One region of the Actinomadura coerulea genome, then DNA from elsewhere that is predicted to be linked to it. Evidence: riboswitches for the same ligand, from Rfam matches in the RefSeq annotation. Region 1 holds a riboswitch; the other holds the start of a gene.
What was found. Region 1 has a riboswitch for glycine ahead of gcvP (aminomethyl-transferring glycine dehydrogenase). Riboswitches for the same ligand answer to the same signal wherever they lie in the genome.
Positions count from the first base shown of each region.

Region 2: another riboswitch for glycine. It lies ahead of gcvT (glycine cleavage system aminomethyltransferase GcvT); the one in region 1 lies ahead of gcvP (aminomethyl-transferring glycine dehydrogenase).

Region 1 is NZ_JACHMQ010000001.1:1,893,127-1,901,592, reverse strand. Features, by position in the region: gene BKA00_RS08720 (alpha/beta hydrolase family protein) at 1-282, opposite strand, end outside; gene BKA00_RS08715 (PPOX class F420-dependent oxidoreductase) at 334-759, shown strand; gene BKA00_RS08710 (tetratricopeptide repeat protein) at 756-1,865, opposite strand; gene gcvP (aminomethyl-transferring glycine dehydrogenase) at 2,482-5,352, opposite strand; glycine riboswitch at 5,410-5,521, opposite strand; glycine riboswitch at 5,522-5,616, opposite strand; gene BKA00_RS08700 (lysylphosphatidylglycerol synthase transmembrane domain-containing protein) at 5,888-8,362, shown strand; gene BKA00_RS08695 (MerR family transcriptional regulator) at 8,372-8,466, opposite strand, start outside.
Region 2 is NZ_JACHMQ010000001.1:4,579,476-4,587,941, reverse strand. Features, by position in the region: gene BKA00_RS20955 (L-serine ammonia-lyase) at 1-1,107, opposite strand, end outside; gene BKA00_RS20950 (serine hydroxymethyltransferase) at 1,177-2,433, opposite strand; gene gcvH (glycine cleavage system protein GcvH) at 2,430-2,819, opposite strand; gene gcvT (glycine cleavage system aminomethyltransferase GcvT) at 2,876-3,970, opposite strand; glycine riboswitch at 4,044-4,132, opposite strand; glycine riboswitch at 4,137-4,232, opposite strand; gene BKA00_RS20935 (hypothetical protein) at 4,937-5,428, opposite strand; gene ltrA (group II intron reverse transcriptase/maturase) at 5,680-7,521, opposite strand; gene BKA00_RS20925 (hypothetical protein) at 8,030-8,347, opposite strand.

The DNA of each region.
Region 1 (8,466 bases):
CAGCGGGACGTCCCCGAACCGCTTGCGCAGGGCCGCGACGACCTCCAGCCACGCCTCGTCCTGCTTGGCCGCCGGACCGGGCGCCCGCCGCCCGGCGAGCCGGAACGGCTGCGTCACCCGCGCGACGGCGCCGCCGAGCCGCAGCGCCTCGGCGCGCACCGCCAGCAGGTCGGCCGCCTCCACTCCCCCGTTCGACCCGTGCGTCAGCACCAGCAGGAACACCGGGTCGTTCACCTCGTCCAGCACCACCTCGGCGGGCCCGTGCGCCGTCACGACCTTCATGTGACTCACCGTAGTGGCAGCCGTGAACCGGCCGTGCGGCAGACTGGCCCCATGGAGACGATGACCGACAGCGAATGGCGCGCGTTCGTCATGGAGGGCACCCGCACCGGCAAGGCCGCCGTCACCCGCAAGGACGGCACGCCGCACGTGACGCCGATCTGGTTCGTCCTCGACGGCGACGACCTGCTGTTCAACACGGGACACCACAGCGTCAAGGGCCGCGTCCTCGCCCGCGATCCGCGCGTCTCGGTCTGCGTCGACGACCAGACGCCGCCGTACTCGTACGTGCTGATCCAGGCCCGGGCCTCCCTCGTCGAGGACCTCGACGAGATCCTGCGCTGGGCGACGGTCATCGGCGGCCGCTACATGGGCGCCGACCGGGCGGAGGAGTTCGGGCGGCGCAACGCCGTCCCCACCGAGTACCTCGTCCGCGCCCGCATCACCAAGGTGATCGCCGAGCGCGCGATCGCCGGCTAGCCCTCGGTCCAGTCCGGGACGGCCGAGCCCGTCGCCAGGCGGAACCGCTCTGCGAAGCTCTCGTGCAGCAGCGGCCCCCACGTGTACCCGCCGGGCACCCGGACCGCCTTGCCGAGGGTCTCGCGGGCGTCGCCCGTCCGGCGTTCGGCGTACCGGACGGCGAGCAGCGCGTACATGTGGTCGAGGGCGCCGAACGCCTCGCCGGCGAGGGCGGGGAGCGTCCCGTCCGACACGGCGTGCTCGACGACCGGCTCCCACCACAGGTCGCCGTCGTCGTCGGCGTCGCCGAAGTCGCGGCGCAGCCGCGCCCGCACCTGCCCCGCGGTGCCGGGCTCGGCGAGCCCCCGCCGCCACACCTCGCCCGCCTCGGCGCCCCGGCCGCGCAGCGGCAGCGTCCGCGCCAGCAGTTCGGTGGCCAGCGGCCCGACCTCCGGGTCGGCCGGCTCCTCCCCCAGCGCCGCGCCGAACGCGCCGATCGCCTGGTCGAGGTAGGAGATGCCGAGCGCGACGGCGAGCCGCCCGTACGCGTAGGGGGCGGCGCCCCGGTCGATCAGCTTGAGCCCGGCGGTCAGGACCCGCTGGGCCCGGGCGGGCTCGTCGCGCTCCAGCAGCCGCTGGGCCAGGTCGTGCGCGGCGGGCGGCCCGTACTCGGCGTCCCCGGTCGCGATCACCGCCTCCCAGTGGTCGCGGGCGGTGTCGAAGTCGCCGGCGTCGTCGGCGATTCGGGCGAGCGCCAGATGGGCGGGCGGCAGGTAGGCGGGGTTGCCGAAGTCGACCACGACCCGCCACGCCGGCGCCGCCCGCTCGTGCTCGCCCGCGCGCTCGTGGGTGAGCGCCAGGTGGTAGGCGGCGCGCGGCCCGTACTCGGGGTCGGCGGTGGCGATCGCCGCCCGGTCGGCCTCCCTGGCGCGCTCCACGTGCCCGGCGTCGTCCAGGACGACCGCCAGCCCCAGCGCCGCCCGCGCCCGGAAGGGGGTGTCGCCCAGCGCGAGCACCTTCTCGAACAGCAGTGCGGCCCTCTCGGCCTCACCGCTCTCGGCGAGGCCGCGGGCCTCCTCGCACAGTCGCGCCGCGTCGTCGGATACCGCGTCCGGAGACTCGATCATCGCTCTTCTGCCCTCTGGGGGTCGGGGTCCGCAAAGAGCGTAGCGATCCACCCCCTCCCCCGTCCCGCGGCGACACCCGGAAACCCCGCCAAGATCACAAATCCACCGCCGGCCCCCGGGCGCGACCGCCCCCGCAGCCACCCCCTGACGCCGAAGGCAGACCCGACCGAAGCAAGACCCGAAGGTGGCCGCCGAAACAACAGCCCGCCGACCCAGCCATCACAGCACGCGACAAGAGGGGCGCGCACAAGGCCGCACGCGAACTCAAGCCGCCAGACTCCGATCGCACAGCAGACCACGGCACCAGACGCGAACGGCGCCCAGCCGACCCCCAGCCACCAGCGACCCCGGCCACCGCGATCGCGTCCAAAGGCAAGCCCGCGCTAGCGAAACCCAACCGCGCAGCGACGCCGGCAACGGACGCGAACGGTGCCCAGCCGACGCCCCAGCCACCAGCGACCCCGGCCACTGCGATCGCGTCCGAAGGCAGGTTCGAGCTTGCGAGAACCTGATCGCGCAGCGAGCCGCAAGGCGAGTCGGAGCGATGCCAGCGATCGCACGTGTGGTTGTGGGTCAGGCGCCCCCGGGCGCCTGACCCACAACCACACAATCCAACTCAGTCCTCGAACGCCTCGGGGGGCGGGCAGGAGCAGACGAGGTTGCGGTCGCCGTAGGCCTGGTCGATGCGGCGGACGGGCGGCCAGTACTTGTTCTCCCGCAGGGACGGGAGGGGGTAGGCGGCCTCCTCGCGGGTGTAGGCGTGCTTCCAGTCGTCGGAGACGAGGCAGGCGGCGGTGTGGGGGGCGTTCTTGAGCGGGTTGTCCTCGGCGTCGTAGCCGCCGTCGGCGACGCGCTGGATCTCCCGGCGGATCTCGATCATGGCGTCGCAGAACCGGTCGAGCTCGGCGAGGTCCTCGGACTCGGTGGGCTCGATCATCAGGGTGCCGGCGACGGGGAACGACAGGGTCGGGGCGTGGAAGCCGTAGTCGATGAGGCGCTTGGCGACGTCCTCGGCGGTGATCCCCGTCTCCTTGGTGATCTTGCGGAGGTCGGCGATGCACTCGTGCGCGACGAGGCCCTCGCGGCCGGTGTAGAGGATCGGGTAGTGCGGGGCGAGGCGGGCGGCGAGGTAGTTCGCGCCGATGATCGCGCCCTCGGTGGCGGCGCGCAGCCCGTCCGGGCCCATCATCGCGATGTAGGCCCAGGAGATCGGCAGGATGCCGGCCGAGCCCCACGGGGCGGCGGAGATGGGGCCGACGCCCGTGCCGGGGCCGGCCTCCTCGCGCATCGGGTGGTTGGGCAGGAACGGCGCCAGGTGCTCGCGGACGCCGATCGGCCCGACGCCGGGGCCGCCGCCGCCGTGCGGGATGCAGAACGTCTTGTGCAGGTTGAGGTGGGAGACGTCCGAGCCGAACTCGCCGGGGCGGGCCAGGCCGACGAGCGCGTTGAGGTTGGCGCCGTCGACGTAGACCTGGCCGCCGGCCTCGTGCACGGCCGCGCACACCTCGGTGATCGTCTCCTCGAAGACACCGTGCGTGGACGGGTAGGTGACCATGATCGCCGCCAGCCGCCCGCCGTGCTGGGCGAGCTTGGCGCGCAGGTCGCCGAGGTCGATGTTGCCGCCCTCGTCGCACGTGACGACGACGACCCGCATCCCGGCCATGACGGCGCTGGCGGCGTTGGTGCCGTGCGCCGAGGAGGGGATCAGGCAGACGTCGCGGTGCTCCTCGCCGCGGGAGGCGTGGTAGCCGCGGATGGCCAGCAGGCCGGCGAGCTCGCCCTGGGAGCCGGCGTTCGGCTGGACGGAGACCTTCGCGTACCCGGTGATCTCGGCGAGGAAGCCCTCCAGCTCGCCGATCAGCTCGACGTAGCCGGCGGCCTGGTCGAGCGGCGCGAACGGGTGGATGTCGGCGAACTGCGGCCAGGTGATCGGCTCCATCTCGGCGGTGGCGTTGAGCTTCATCGTGCAGGAGCCGAGCGGGATCATGGAGCGGTCGAGCGCGATGTCCTTGTCCTGGAGCCTGCGCAGGTAGCGCAGCATCGCGGTCTCGGAGCGGTGCGCGTGGAAGACGGGGTGGGTCAGGTAGGGGCTCTCGCGGCGCAGCGCGTCCGGGAACGCCTCGGGGACCTCGTCGGCCGCGGCCGCGCCGAAGGCCTCCAGCACGGCCGTGACGTGCGCGGGGAGCGTCGTCTCGTCGCAGGCGACCGCGACGCGGTCGGGCCCGTCGGGGCGCAGGTTGATCCCGCGCTCGCGGGCCGCCGCGACGACCTCGGCGGCGCGGCCGGGCACGCGGGCCAGGACGGTGTCGAAGAACGAGCCGTGCACGACCTCGACACCGCCGGCGCGCAGCCCCGCGGCGATCTCGGCGGCCCGGCGGTGGGTCCGCTGCGCGATCGCGGCGAGGCCCTCGGGGCCGTGGTAGACGGCGTACATGCTCGCCATCACGGCGAGCAGGACCTGGGCGGTGCAGATGTTGCTGGTGGCCTTCTCGCGGCGGATGTGCTGCTCGCGGGTCTGCAGCGCCAGCCGGTAGGCGGTGGCGCCGTCCGCGTCGACGGACACGCCGACGAGCCGCCCGGGGAGCTGGCGCTGGATGCCCTCGGCGACCGCCATGTAGCCGGCGTGCGGTCCGCCGAACCCGTAGGGGACGCCGAACCGCTGCGCGGAGCCCACCGCGATGTCGGCGCCGGACTCGCCCGGCGGGCGCAGCAGCGTCAGCGCCAGCAGGTCGGCGGCCACGACGGCCTTGGCGCCGCGCTCGTGGGCCTGCGCGATGACGGGCTCGAGGTCGCGGACGGCGCCGGACGCGCCCGGGTACTGGAGCAGCACGCCGAAGAAGTCGCCGTCGGGCAGGCCGCGGGACAGGTCGGCGATGACGACCTCGATGCCGAGCGGGATCGCGCGGGTCCGGACGACCTCGATCGTCTGCGGGAGGGCGTCGATGTCGATGAGGAACTTCCCGGGCTCCTTGCGCCTGGAGACGCGGTGCGCGAGGGCCATGGCCTCGGCGGCGGCGGTGCCCTCGTCCAGCATGGAGGCGTTCGCGACGGGCAGCCCGGTGAGGTCGCCCACCATCGTCTGGAAGTTCAGCAGGGCTTCGAGGCGTCCCTGCGAGATCTCCGGCTGGTAGGGGGTGTAGGCCGTGTACCAGCCCGGGTTCTCCAGCACGTTCCGCATGACCACGCCGGGGGTGGTCGTCCCGTGGTAGCCGAGCCCGATCATGGACGTCAGGACGGTGTTGCGGGACGCGATCTCGCGGAGCCGGTCCAGCGCGGCGGTCTCGCTCAGCGCGGGCGGCAGGTCCAGCGGCCGGGACGTGCGGATCGCGGCGGGGACCGCGTGGTCGATCAGCGCCTCGGCGCCGGAGTAGCCGATTGCGGCCAGCATCCTCGCCTGGTCGTCCGGTGAGGGGCCGACGTGCCGGTCGGCGAACGCCGACCGGGGATGCTGCGGCGCGGCCACAGGGGCGAAGAACTGGGCGGTCATGGAGGGCCTCCTGGCTGCTGCGGTCGCTCAGGTCCGCCGCCGGCGCGGGCCGGCGGCCTCTCCCCCTCTGTCATCGGCACCTGAGAGCTTCACCCGCGCGGCGGGGTTTCCCCTTCGGTGAGCCGTCCCTCCCCGCGCGCGGGGACCGACGCCTGCTTTCCAGAGGTGCCTCGCCCGTGCGGTCCTTTTGCCTGAGAGGTTCCGGGGAGGTTGCCCCTTCGGCGCCCCACGCTGGCGGCGTGGGGTCTCTCCCGCACAGGGTTGACGGCATGTCCTAGGTCGAACCCTACCCAAAGGCGCGTCCGCGGCGTCGTTCCGGTCCGCCGCAAGGGGCCGCGTCCTCCGGCGCGGGCGCTCTACCGGCGAGTACCATGTGCTGACTCACCTGGGGCGCGACCGTCCCGGGCCGCACGGGGGCGGGGAGATGAGGCTGCGGGATGGACGCGCGTCCCGGCGGCGGCCCCGCGACTCGACGGCGCGCCGCCGGGTCTGGGACGCTGATCACGATGGCGGATGGTCAGGGCGGCGGTACGGCGTGACACAGACCCGCGACGGAGCGGTGCGCCCGGCGCAGGGCGCGGCCGCAGGCGCGCCCGTCGACGAGCCCGCCCAGCCGTACCGGATCCGCCGGCCCTCCGACGCCATCCGGTTCGCGGCCTCGGTGGTGGGACTGGCGGCGGTGATGCTGCTGGTGTCGATCGCGCAGCAGACGACCCACGGCCTGCAGACCGACATCGCGCAGGGCACCGCGCACGCGCCGCGGCTGCTGCTGACGCTGGCGACGCTGGTGTCCAGCTTCGGGGTGCTGGCCGTGCCGATCGCGTTCGCGATCGAGCGGCTGTTCCACAAGGACGGCGTGCGCGTGGCGATCGCGCTGCTGGCCGCGATGATCGCGTTCGGGATCACGGTGGGCCTGGACGACCTGGTGGTGCGGGCCGCGCCGGGCGGCGTGCTCGACTCGCTGATCTGGGGCGGCACCGAGACCGCGCCGGTGCACACCGACATCGCCCCGGTGATCGCGTTCGTCAGCGCGGTCGGGATGGCGGGCCGCGCCCGCTGGCAGGCCGCGACCTGGACCATGATCGGGCTGGCGGCGCTGACGGGGCTGACCGCGTCCTACGCCTCCGTCGCCGCGCTGGCGGCCACCTACCTGCTGGGCCGCGCCATCGGCCACGGCACCCTCTACGCCGTCGGGACGCCGAACCCGCGCCCGTCGGGGACGGCGGTGGTGGCCGCGTTGGAACGCCTGGGGCTGAACCCGCGGCGGGGGGCGCGCCTGGACGGCACGCACGACGCCGACGAGACCCGCCGCTACGGCGTCGCCCTCGCCTCCTGCCCGCAGGACGGGTACGGTGCCCGGCTCCCGGCGGGCCGGGGGCCGCACGGCGACTGGGACGTGGAGGTCCGCGTCCTGGACCGCGACCAGCAGACCGCCGGGCTGCTCTACCGCGTCTGGCGGCTGCTGCGCCTGCGCGGCGCCACGACGGGGCGGACGCTGCGGTCGCTGCGCCGGTCCCTGGAGCTGGAGTCGCTCATGGCGTACGCGGTGGACGCCGCCGGCGCCCGGACGCCTCGGCTCGTCGGCACGTGCGAGGTCGGCACCGAGGCGGCGCTGCTGGCCTACGAGCACGTCCCGGGGCGCAGGCTCGGAGACGTCCCCGACGGGGAGGTCACCGACGAGCTGCTGGCGGACGTGTGGCGGCAGTTCCGGGCCCTTCAGGCGGGGCGGCTCGCGCACCGGCGGCTGGAGGACGAGGCGGTCCTGGTCGGCGACGACGGCCTCGCCTACCTGACCGACCTGCGGTCCGGGGAGACGGCGGCCGGCGACCTGGCGCTGCGCCTGGACCTCGCGCAGCTGCTCACGACGCTGGCGCTGCGCGCGGGGCCGGAGCGGGCGGTGCGGACGGCGGCGCCGGTGCTGGGCGAGGAGGCTCTCGGCGGCGCGGTGCCGCTGCTCCAGCGGGTGGCGCTGTCGCGGGCGACCCGCACCGCGCTGCGGCGCCACAAGGACCTGCTGACCCGCATCCGGGAGCAGATCGTCCGGCTGAAGCCCGAGACGGAGGCGCCTCCGGCCAAGCTGGAGCGGTTCCGGCCCCGGACCATCGTCAGCATCGTGGCGCTGTCGGTCGCGGCGTACATCGTCATCCCGCAGGTGACGAGCCTGGACATCGGCCGCCTGGCGGCCACGGCGAGCTGGCACTGGGTGGCGGCGGCGCTGGGGGCGGCGGCGCTCACCTACGTCGCCGCCGCGTTCATGCTGATGGGGTTCGTCCCCGAGCGGCTGCCGCTGTGGCGGACGGTCCTGGTGCAGCTGGCCGCGTCGTTCGTGAAGCTGGTCGCGCCGGCGGCCGTGGGCGGCGTCGCCGTCAACACGCGCTACCTGCAGCGCTCGGGCGTCCGGCCCGCCCTGGCCGTCGCGAGCGTGGGCGCGTCCCAGCTCGTGGGGATGGTCACCCACATCCTGCTGCTGGTGCTGTTCGGGTTCCTGACCGGCTCGACGGCGAAGGCGACGCAGGATCTGGCCCCGTCCCGGACGATCGTCCTGGCGGTGCTGGGGCTGGGGCTGCTCGCTGCGCTCGCGCTGACGGTGCCGCGGGTGCGGCGGGTGGTCGCCTCGCGGCTCAGGGCCATGTTCTCGGGCGTGGTGCCGCGCCTGGTGGACGTTCTGCAGTCGCCGAGGAAGCTGTCCACCGGGATGGGCGGAACCCTGCTGCTGACGCTGGCGTTCACGCTGTGCCTGGACGCCTCCATCCGGGCGTTCGGCGGGTCGCTGCCGTGGACGACGGTGGTGCTGGTGTTCCTCACCGCGAACGCGGTGGGGTCCGCGGCGCCGACGCCGGGCGGGCTCGGCGCCGTCGAGGGCGCGCTCACGCTGGCGTTGACGATCTCGGGGCTGACGGCCGAGACGGCGACGTCGGCGGTGCTGCTCTACCGGCTCCTGACGCTGTGGCTGCCGGTCCTGCCCGGATGGGGGGCGTTCGCCTTCCTGCAGCGCAAGGAGGCGCTCTGAGGCGCGGCCTCAGCCGGTGCGGCGGGCGCGCCGCCGGTCGGCCAGTTCGTCGTGGTGGTGCCCGGCGGGGTCCTCGTCGCCGGTGGAGGCGCGTTCAGCGGGCA
Region 2 (8,466 bases), 2.7 Mb from region 1:
CTCCACCTGCTCCGGGGTGCCGCCGAGGACCTCGGTGAGCCCGGCGGCGGCCATCGAGCAGGCCGAACCGACCTCGCCCTGGCAGCCGACCTCCGCGCCGGAGATCGAGGCGTTCTGCTTGAACAGCACGCCGATCGCCCCGGCGGTCAGCAGGAACCGCACCACGCCCTCGTCGTCGTGGCCGGGGATGAACCGGTCGTAATAGTGCAGGACGGCCGGGATGATGCCCGCGGCGCCGTTGGTGGGGGCGGTGACGATGCGCCCGCCCGCGGCGTTCTCCTCGTTGACGGCGAGGGCGAACAGGGTGATCCAGTCCATCGCGTGGAGCGGGTCGGCCGCCTTCTCCACGGAGAGCTGGCGGTGCAGCTGGGGAGCGCGGCGGCGCACCTTGAGCCCGCCCGGCAGGAGGCCCTCACGGGTGCAGCCGCGGGCCACGCAGGCCCGCATGACCTGCCACAGCTCGAGCAGGCCGTCATGGATCTCGGAGGAGTCGCGGCCGAACGCCTTCTCGTTCTCCAGCATCAGCGCCGAGATCGACAGGCCCGTCTCCCGGCAGCGTTCGAGCAGCTCGGCGGCCGTGTCGAACGGGTACGGCAGGACGGTGTCGTCGGGCTTGATGCGGTCGGCGCCCGTAGCGTTCTCGTCCAGGATGAAGCCGCCGCCGACGGAGTAGTACACCTTGGCGCGCAGCTCCTCGCCCGCGGCGTCCAGTGCCGTGAAGCGCATCCCGTTGGGGTGGCCGGGCAGCGACTCCTTGCGCTCGAAGACCAGGTGCTCGTTGACCACGAACGGGATGTCATGGTCGCCGAACAGGCGCAGGGCCCCGCGCTCGCGGATGGCGGCGAGCCGCTCGTCCACCCCGTCGACGTCGACGAGCTCGGGCTTGTCGCCCTCCAGGCCGAGGATGACGGCCTTGTCGGAGCCGTGGCCCTTGCCGGTGAGGCCGAGCGACCCGTAGAGGGTGACGGCGACGGACGCCGTCTTCTCCAGCAGCCCGTCGCGCCGGAGCCCCCGGGCGAACCGGTGCGCCGCGGCCATCGGGCCGCCCGTGTGGGAGGACGACGGACCGATACCGATCTTGAACAGGTCGAAAACGCTGATGGCCATAGCTACCTCGTTGTAGCCGCGCCCCCTCCCCCTAGGGGGAGCCCCAGGAGGGGAGGGGGCGCCGGAACGTCACAGGTTCGGGTACAGGGGGTGCTTGTCCGCCAGCGCCTTCACCCGGGCCGCGAGCGCGTCCCGGTCGAAGGACGGCTGCAGCGCCAGCGCGATCACGTCCGCGACCTCGGCGAAGTCCTCGGCGGTGAAGCCGCGGGTCGCGAGGGCCGGGGTGCCGATCCGCAGGCCGGACGTCACCATCGGCGGGCGCGGGTCGTTCGGCACCGCGTTGCGGTTGACCGTGATGCCGATGTCGTGCAGGCGGTCCTCGGCGTCGCGCCCGGTGAGCTCGGAGTCCACCAGGTCGACCAGCACGAGGTGGACGTCCGTCCCGCCGGTCAGCACCTTGACGCCGGCCTTGGCGGAGTCCTCGGCGAGCAGGCGCTCGGCGAGCAGCTTCGCGCCCTCCACCGTCGCCGCCTGCCGGGCCCGGAACTCCTCCGACGCGGCGATCTTCAGGGCGACGGCCTTCGCGGCGATCACGTGCTCCAGCGGGCCGCCCTGCATGCCGGGGAAAACCGCCGAGTTGATCTTCTTGGCGTACTCCTCGCGGGCGAGGATCAGCCCGCCGCGGGGACCGCCGAGCGTCTTGTGCGTCGTGGTCGTCACGATGTCGGCGTGCGGGACGGGCGAGGGGTGCAGCCCCGCCGCCACCAAGCCCGCGAAGTGCGCCATGTCGACCATGAGCAGCGCCCCGACCGAGTCGGCGATCCGCCGGAACGCGACGAAGTCGAGCTGACGCGGGTACGCCGACCACCCCGCCACGATCATCTTCGGCCGGTGCTCGGCCGCGAGCGAGGCCACCTCGTCCATGTCGACCAGGCCGTCCTCGGCGCGGACGTGGTACGGCACCACGTTCAGCACCTTGCCGGAGTAGTTCAGCCGCATCCCGTGCGTGAGGTGCCCGCCGTGCGCGAGGTCGAGGCCGAGGATCGTGTCGCCGTGCTGGAGCAGCGCGAAGTAGACCGCCGTGTTGGCCTGCGCCCCGCTGTGCGGCTGGACGTTCGCGTGCTCGGCGCCGAACAGCGCCTTCGCCCGGTCGATCGCGAGCTGCTCGGTGACGTCGACGAACTCGCAGCCGCCGTAGTACCGGCGGCCCGGATACCCCTCGGCGTACTTGTTCGTCAGAACCGACCCCTGCGCCTCCAGCACCGAGACGGGCGCGAAGTTCTCCGACGCGATCATCTCCAGGGTGCCCTGCTGGCGGCGCAGCTCCGCGGCGACGGCCTCGGCGACCTCCGGATCGGCCGTCGCGAGGGAGTCGTTCACACTCATGATTCCTCGATCAGCTTGTCGTAGGCGGCGGAGTCGAGCAGGTCGCCCGGCTCCTCCGAGATCCGCACCTTGAAGATCCAGCCCTCGCCGTACGGGTCGTCGTTGATGACCTTCGGCTCGTCCACCACCGCGCTGTTGACCGCGGTGATCTCGCCGCTGACGGGGGAGTAGATGTCGCTGACCGACTTGGTCGACTCGATCTCGCCGCACGGCTCGCCCGCCTCCACGGCGTCGCCCTCCGACGGCTGCAGCTCGATGTAGACGATCTCACCGAGGGCGTCGGCGGCGTGCGCGGTGATGCCGACCGTGACGATGCCGTCCTCGCCACCGAGGCCCGACACCCACTCGTGCTCCTCGCTGTAGCGGAGCTCCTCCGGAACGCTCACGATCACTTCTCTCTTTCCACTGTGGGGGCGCGCCCCCACACCGCCGGACAACTTGTTCAGGAACGCTTGTAGAACGGCAGGGCCACCACGTCCACCGGCTCATGCCGGCCGCGGACGTCCACGGCGAGGCCCGCCTCCTCGACGCCGCTGTCGAGGTACGCCATGGCGATCGGCGTGCCCAGTGTGGGCGACGGGGCGCCGCTCGTCACGATTCCGCACGGCGCGCCGCCGGACGTGACGACCTGGTACCCCTTGCGGGGCGCGCGACGCCCCCGCGCGACCAGTCCCACGAGCCTACGGCCCGGCGGGGTCTGCGCCTGCGCCGCCAGCGCGCCCTTCCCCACGAAATCGCCTGGCTTGTCCAGCTTCACCACCCGGCCGAGGCCCGCCTCGAACGGCGTCGTCTCCGCCGTCAGCTCGTTCCCGTACAGCGGCATCCCCGCCTCCAGGCGCAGCGTGTCCCGGGCCGACAGCCCCGCCGGGACGACCCCCTCCACCGCGGCGAGCGCCTCCCACATCCGGACCGCGTCGGACGCGTCCACGAACAGCTCGAACCCGTCCTCACCCGTGTACCCGGTGCGGGCGACCAGCGCGTCCACGCCCGCGACCCGCCCCGCCAGGATCGCGTAGTACTTCAGGTCCCCCAGCGGCGCGTCCGTGAACCCTTCGAGAATCCCCTGCGAACGCGGCCCCTGCAGAGCGATCAGCGCGTACGAGTCCGACCGGTCGTCCACCGCCGCCTCGAACCCCGCGGCGCGCTCGACCAGCGCGTCCCTGACGACGGCGGCGTTCGCCGCGTTCGCGACCACCATCCACGTCTCGTCCGCGAGCCGGTAGACGATCAGGTCGTCCAGGACGCCGCCGTCGTGCCCGCAGATCATCGTGTAGCGGGCCTTGCCCACCGGCATCGGCGACAGGTTGCCGACCAGCGCGAAGTCCAGCGCGGCCCCCGCCCCCCGCCCCGACAGGAAGATCTCCCCCATGTGCGACAGGTCGAACAGCCCCGCCCCCGTGCGGACGGCCTGGTGCTCGGCGGTCTCGCTCGCGTAGCGCAGCGGCATCAGATAGCCGGCGAAGTCGACGAGATTCGCGCCGAGGTCCTCATGGACGTCGTGCAGCGGCGTCTTCTTCGCGGTCGGATCGGCGGACATGGGCTCGGCTCCTTCGTCACGGGCGCGCATGGTCCATCGTCCCACTCGCGCACCGGGCGTATCGGTGCCTCCCCCTCTGTCATCGGCGCCTGAGAGCTTCACCCGCCGCGCACGGCGGGCTTTCACCTTCGGCGGGGGACGGAGGTCCCCGCTTTCCAGAGGTCGCCTGGCCCGTGCGGTCCATTGGCCTGAGAGGTTCCGGGGAGGATTTGCTCCTTCGGCGTCCCCCACCGGCTGCGAGGGACTCTCCCGCACGGGATCATCAGCTGTCGAAGAAGGCTAGCAGTGTTCATTGCGTTTTTTCAGGTCGGGCCTTGGGGGCCCCGACCTGAAAAAACGCGTGCGATCGCTGCATCGCTCCGGCTCGCCCTGCGGCTCGCTGCGCGATCAGATTCTTGCTTCGCTCGGACCTGCCTTCGGACGCGATCGCGAGTGTCGAGGTCGTCGCGGGCTGAGGTGGCGGCTGAGGTCGCCTCGTTAGACGGGTTGCTGCTGAGCGCGCCCGTCCGGTCCTCTCGCGCGGGTCGTCTCGAACCGTTGCGCTCTGTGCTGGCGTGGCGGTGTCCCGTGGTGCAGTTCGGGACGGTGGTTGGGCTTCGGGTCGCAATCGGAATCGTGGTCCTCGCCGCCTTCGGCGTTGTGGGCGTGCCGAACAAGAAGCCCGCCGATCGGACACGCCTGCCGCCTACCGCGGGTCGCTGGGCCTGCGCCGGCGGGCGAGCCCGACCGGAACCAGGCGCCCCCCGTCCCCCTCCTCGGGGACGGGGGCCGTTTCGTCACGCCCGTAATGTGTATTCTTCGCGCGAACGGCCCCGCCCAATTCGCCTGGGCGGGGCCGCTATCTCACATGGCGGGCTTGCCCGTGCCGGAACACCTTCCTCGACTGCCGGGCTTCTGATGCGCCGGCGTCGACGAGCCCGTGTCGGCGGACGTCTCCTGTCCACAGTCGGGGCACTGTGCCATGGTTCACACCTCCTCTCTCTGCTGGAAGTCACCCCCCTGGCTGATCGACCCGCCCGCGGGCGCCAGGCTCCGGAACACGCCGAAGATGTCGGCGCCGCTGTGCATGCGCACGAGGACGCAGCACGGCCGCGGCCCGGCGTTCTCGCGGACCGACTTTCGTTCGACCGCCTTGACCTCCGGGTTCGCGCCGTTGGCGATGAGCGCGGCGATGTGCTGCTCGATCAGGCGCAGCGGCGTCCGGCCCGTGCTCGGCAGCTCCGGGAGCGTCTGGGAGGCGGGCGGCTCCCCGGTGACGGGGGTCTCCTCCCCGCCGTCACCCGACGGCGGGGACGTACGCGCCCACTGGAGCGCCACCTGGGCGCCCGTGCGCAGGGTGATGACGTGGCCGTACTGGGGATCGGCGATCCCCGCGTCGGTGAAGAGCTTCACGCTGGTGATCGCGGGAGAACCCTTCAGCACGTCCTCGACCCATGGCGCCCATCGGGGCAGTCGCATATCTCCTCCTGTCCTCGCGCGTCGCTCCTTGCGCGGAGGTCACGCTACCGGGTTGGCGGCCACGCCCCCGGTTGCTCCGCGCCGGCTCATGAGTCGGCTGCGAGCAGCCCGACGAGGGCGACCTCGGCGCCGGTGACGTCGGTGGCCGGGGCGAGCGCGTCGCCCATGTGCGACCAGGTCGGGTAGCGGGGACGCATTACTGCGTCCCCGCCCCCTCAGAACCGTGCGTGCCATTCGTCACGGCACACGGCTCAAGCAGATCCAAGCGACGGTTCAGGGTCACGCTGCGTTCTGCTTCGACGTTGGCTATAGAGCCAGCTTCGATGACAGTGTGTATGCACTAAGCGGGTCCTGGCGCCACCATGGCGGCCGGATTCCGGGGCATCCACGATCAGGAGATAGCTCGCCGCTATTGCTCGCCGGGTAACTTGCTGCCACCAGCTTTCCCACTGTTGTGGGGATTGCGGCGGCTGCTCTGCGGTCAGCAGATAGTCCCCGCACCTCGGGCATATGGCGTTCTGTTCGTCCAGTAGCCTGATGGTGTACCGATCGAGCGGCGGCTTACTCCGTCTGCGGCGGTGAGCCCAGTACTCGGCCAGGAAAGGATCGTCCGGAGACGCCCATCCTTTAACCATGACGTGCCGTTTAATTTCCGTCCACCGAAACATAACCAAGTAGGCGCCGGACTCGAGATCCCCGAACACCCACCTGTCGTTCCGGAACTTGTTGAACTGGCCATAGTACCTGGGGATAATCCATGACTTTGGCTTATTCTGATGGCTGTGCGTGGCCCACTTGTAGGTGAGTCTCCACACGTGCGTGTCGAGATCTTCGAAAACCTTCGACGACACCACCGGTCGATAATACGCCGCCCACCCCCGGATCACGGGGTTCAGGGCGGCAATCACTGCTTTCGCGTTTGCGCCGCGCAGCCGACGCATTTCAAACGCGAGTCTCGACCTGATCCGCTGTACGGCCGCCTTACTAGGCTTGATCAGGAGTTTGGAGCCATACCGGCGGACGTTGAAGCCGAGAAAGTCAAACCCCTCGGCCACATGGACAATGCGGGTCTTATCCTCGTTGAAGGACAGGCCCCGACCGCCCAGCCATCGCGCCAGTCGCTCCTTGATCAGCACGGCCTGATGGCGGGTGTGACAGAGCACCACCAGGTCGTCCGCGTACCTGACCACTACCGGAGAATCCGGATAACTTCGTCCTGCCTTGGGCCCGGTAGTTCTGTACCTGGCCCCAGCGACCGTTTCCAGACCGTGTAACGCGACGTTCAGCAGTAGCGGGCTGATGACCCCGCCCTGCGGAGTTCCTTCCTCGGTGGGAGCGAACCCGCGTCCCGCCTCGAACACTCCCGCCTGGAGCCACTCACGCACCATCTCCCGAGCGGGAAACAGGCCGATAGCCTCCATCAGCGTTTCGTGGTCGATCCGGTCGAATGCCGCAGCCAAATCCGCATCGAGCACCCATAGCCGTGCTGCGGTCTTGCTTTTGCACGTCTCATAGATGGCCTCGATCGCGTCATGGCACCCTCGGCCCGGCCGAAACCCGTATGACTTGGCCTCGAACCGAGCCTCCCACTCGGGCTCCAGTGCATTCCGGACTCGCGCTTGATGACAGCGGTCCATCAGCACCGGTATGCCGAGCGGACGCATGCGCGCGGGGTTACCGGCCTTGGGAATGTGCACTCGCCGGACCGGACGGGGGCGCCAATCCTGCCTGCTGCGATGGACTCGCTTCGCCATGCGCATTCTGGCCTGGTGGGTCAGAGCGACCTCGCCATCGACCCCCGCCGTTCGCCGTCCAGCGTTCCGCTGCGTCACCTGTCGCACGCTCACCAAAGTGTTCGCTTGCGACCGCAGCATGAGTTTCTGTAGATTCCTGGCTTTCGCCAGGTCCCCTTCCTGCACCGCCTTGAAGATCCGCTGTCGTAGGCGGCGTACCTGCTTCTCCTGTTCGGACCAGTCAATACGCCCCCACTCTGAACTCTCATCCAGATCGAGACGACCCTGTTCCGGGATCGGCAGGCCCTCAGGTCCGTTCGCCGTTTCGGCGTCCAACTTGCCCCTCGGTTCGGATGCCATAGACAGTTTCCTTCAAAGATCCACCTGCTCACGTCAGCACGCTTTCGCGTCCGGGCATCGGCCCGTATCCGGCCAGTTATACGGACAGTCCATCGGAGGGCTGGCTTCGCAGTCCGCTTTCCTGTCACCTTTCGGCCACCGGCATTGGCTTCTTGAGCATCCTGTCCAGGCCAGGGATTATGCCCCTCTTACGATCGGCCTACCAACCTCGTTGGACCTGACCCGGGTTTCCATGTTCCGCACGTTCGAGAAGCGGTCGAGCTTGGGTGCCTTCTTTACTCCGGGGACAGCGGTGCCCATGCGGTGCAAGTGGTTTCCTTGCCCACCGCCGGCCGCATCTCAACGACCCGTCCCTGTCACGCTGCCTTCCCACCCGTCTCAGCGAGTCCCTATAACGGAGCATCACCAAAGATTCACTTGCGTTCACCCCGCACTCGACCTTCCCCACCTGTAGGACCGAGACGGAATCGGCCCCCTTGGGATTTCCGTGAGCTTCACACCCACTGACTCAGGAAGCCAGCACGCATGTCACGACGGGGACAGGCTCAGGCACTAGCCTGGAATGCATTCCGACTTTCCATCGGCCTCCAATCATGCATTCACTCGAAACGTGCGACTTCACGTCGCACAACCAGTCCTGGTCGTCGTCCTTCGGCCGCGGCTCGCACCTGACCCGCACGCCGCGGGGCGGCGAGACGCCGGCGGGGGTCGTCACGGTCACCTCGGGGGCGGCGATGTCCACCTTGTAGCCGCGGATGCCCATGCGGGTGGCGAGTGCGGCGAGCTGCGGGTGCATCTCCAGACCGAGCAGGCGCACGATCTTCACGGTGGCCCCGTCGACGTCGGCGATCGGTCCGAGGTCGAGCCCGGAGTCCCAGTTGAACCGGCCGCGCTGGGAACTCGGCGCGCAAGGTGGCGAGGCGCCCTTCGAGATCCATGGGTGGC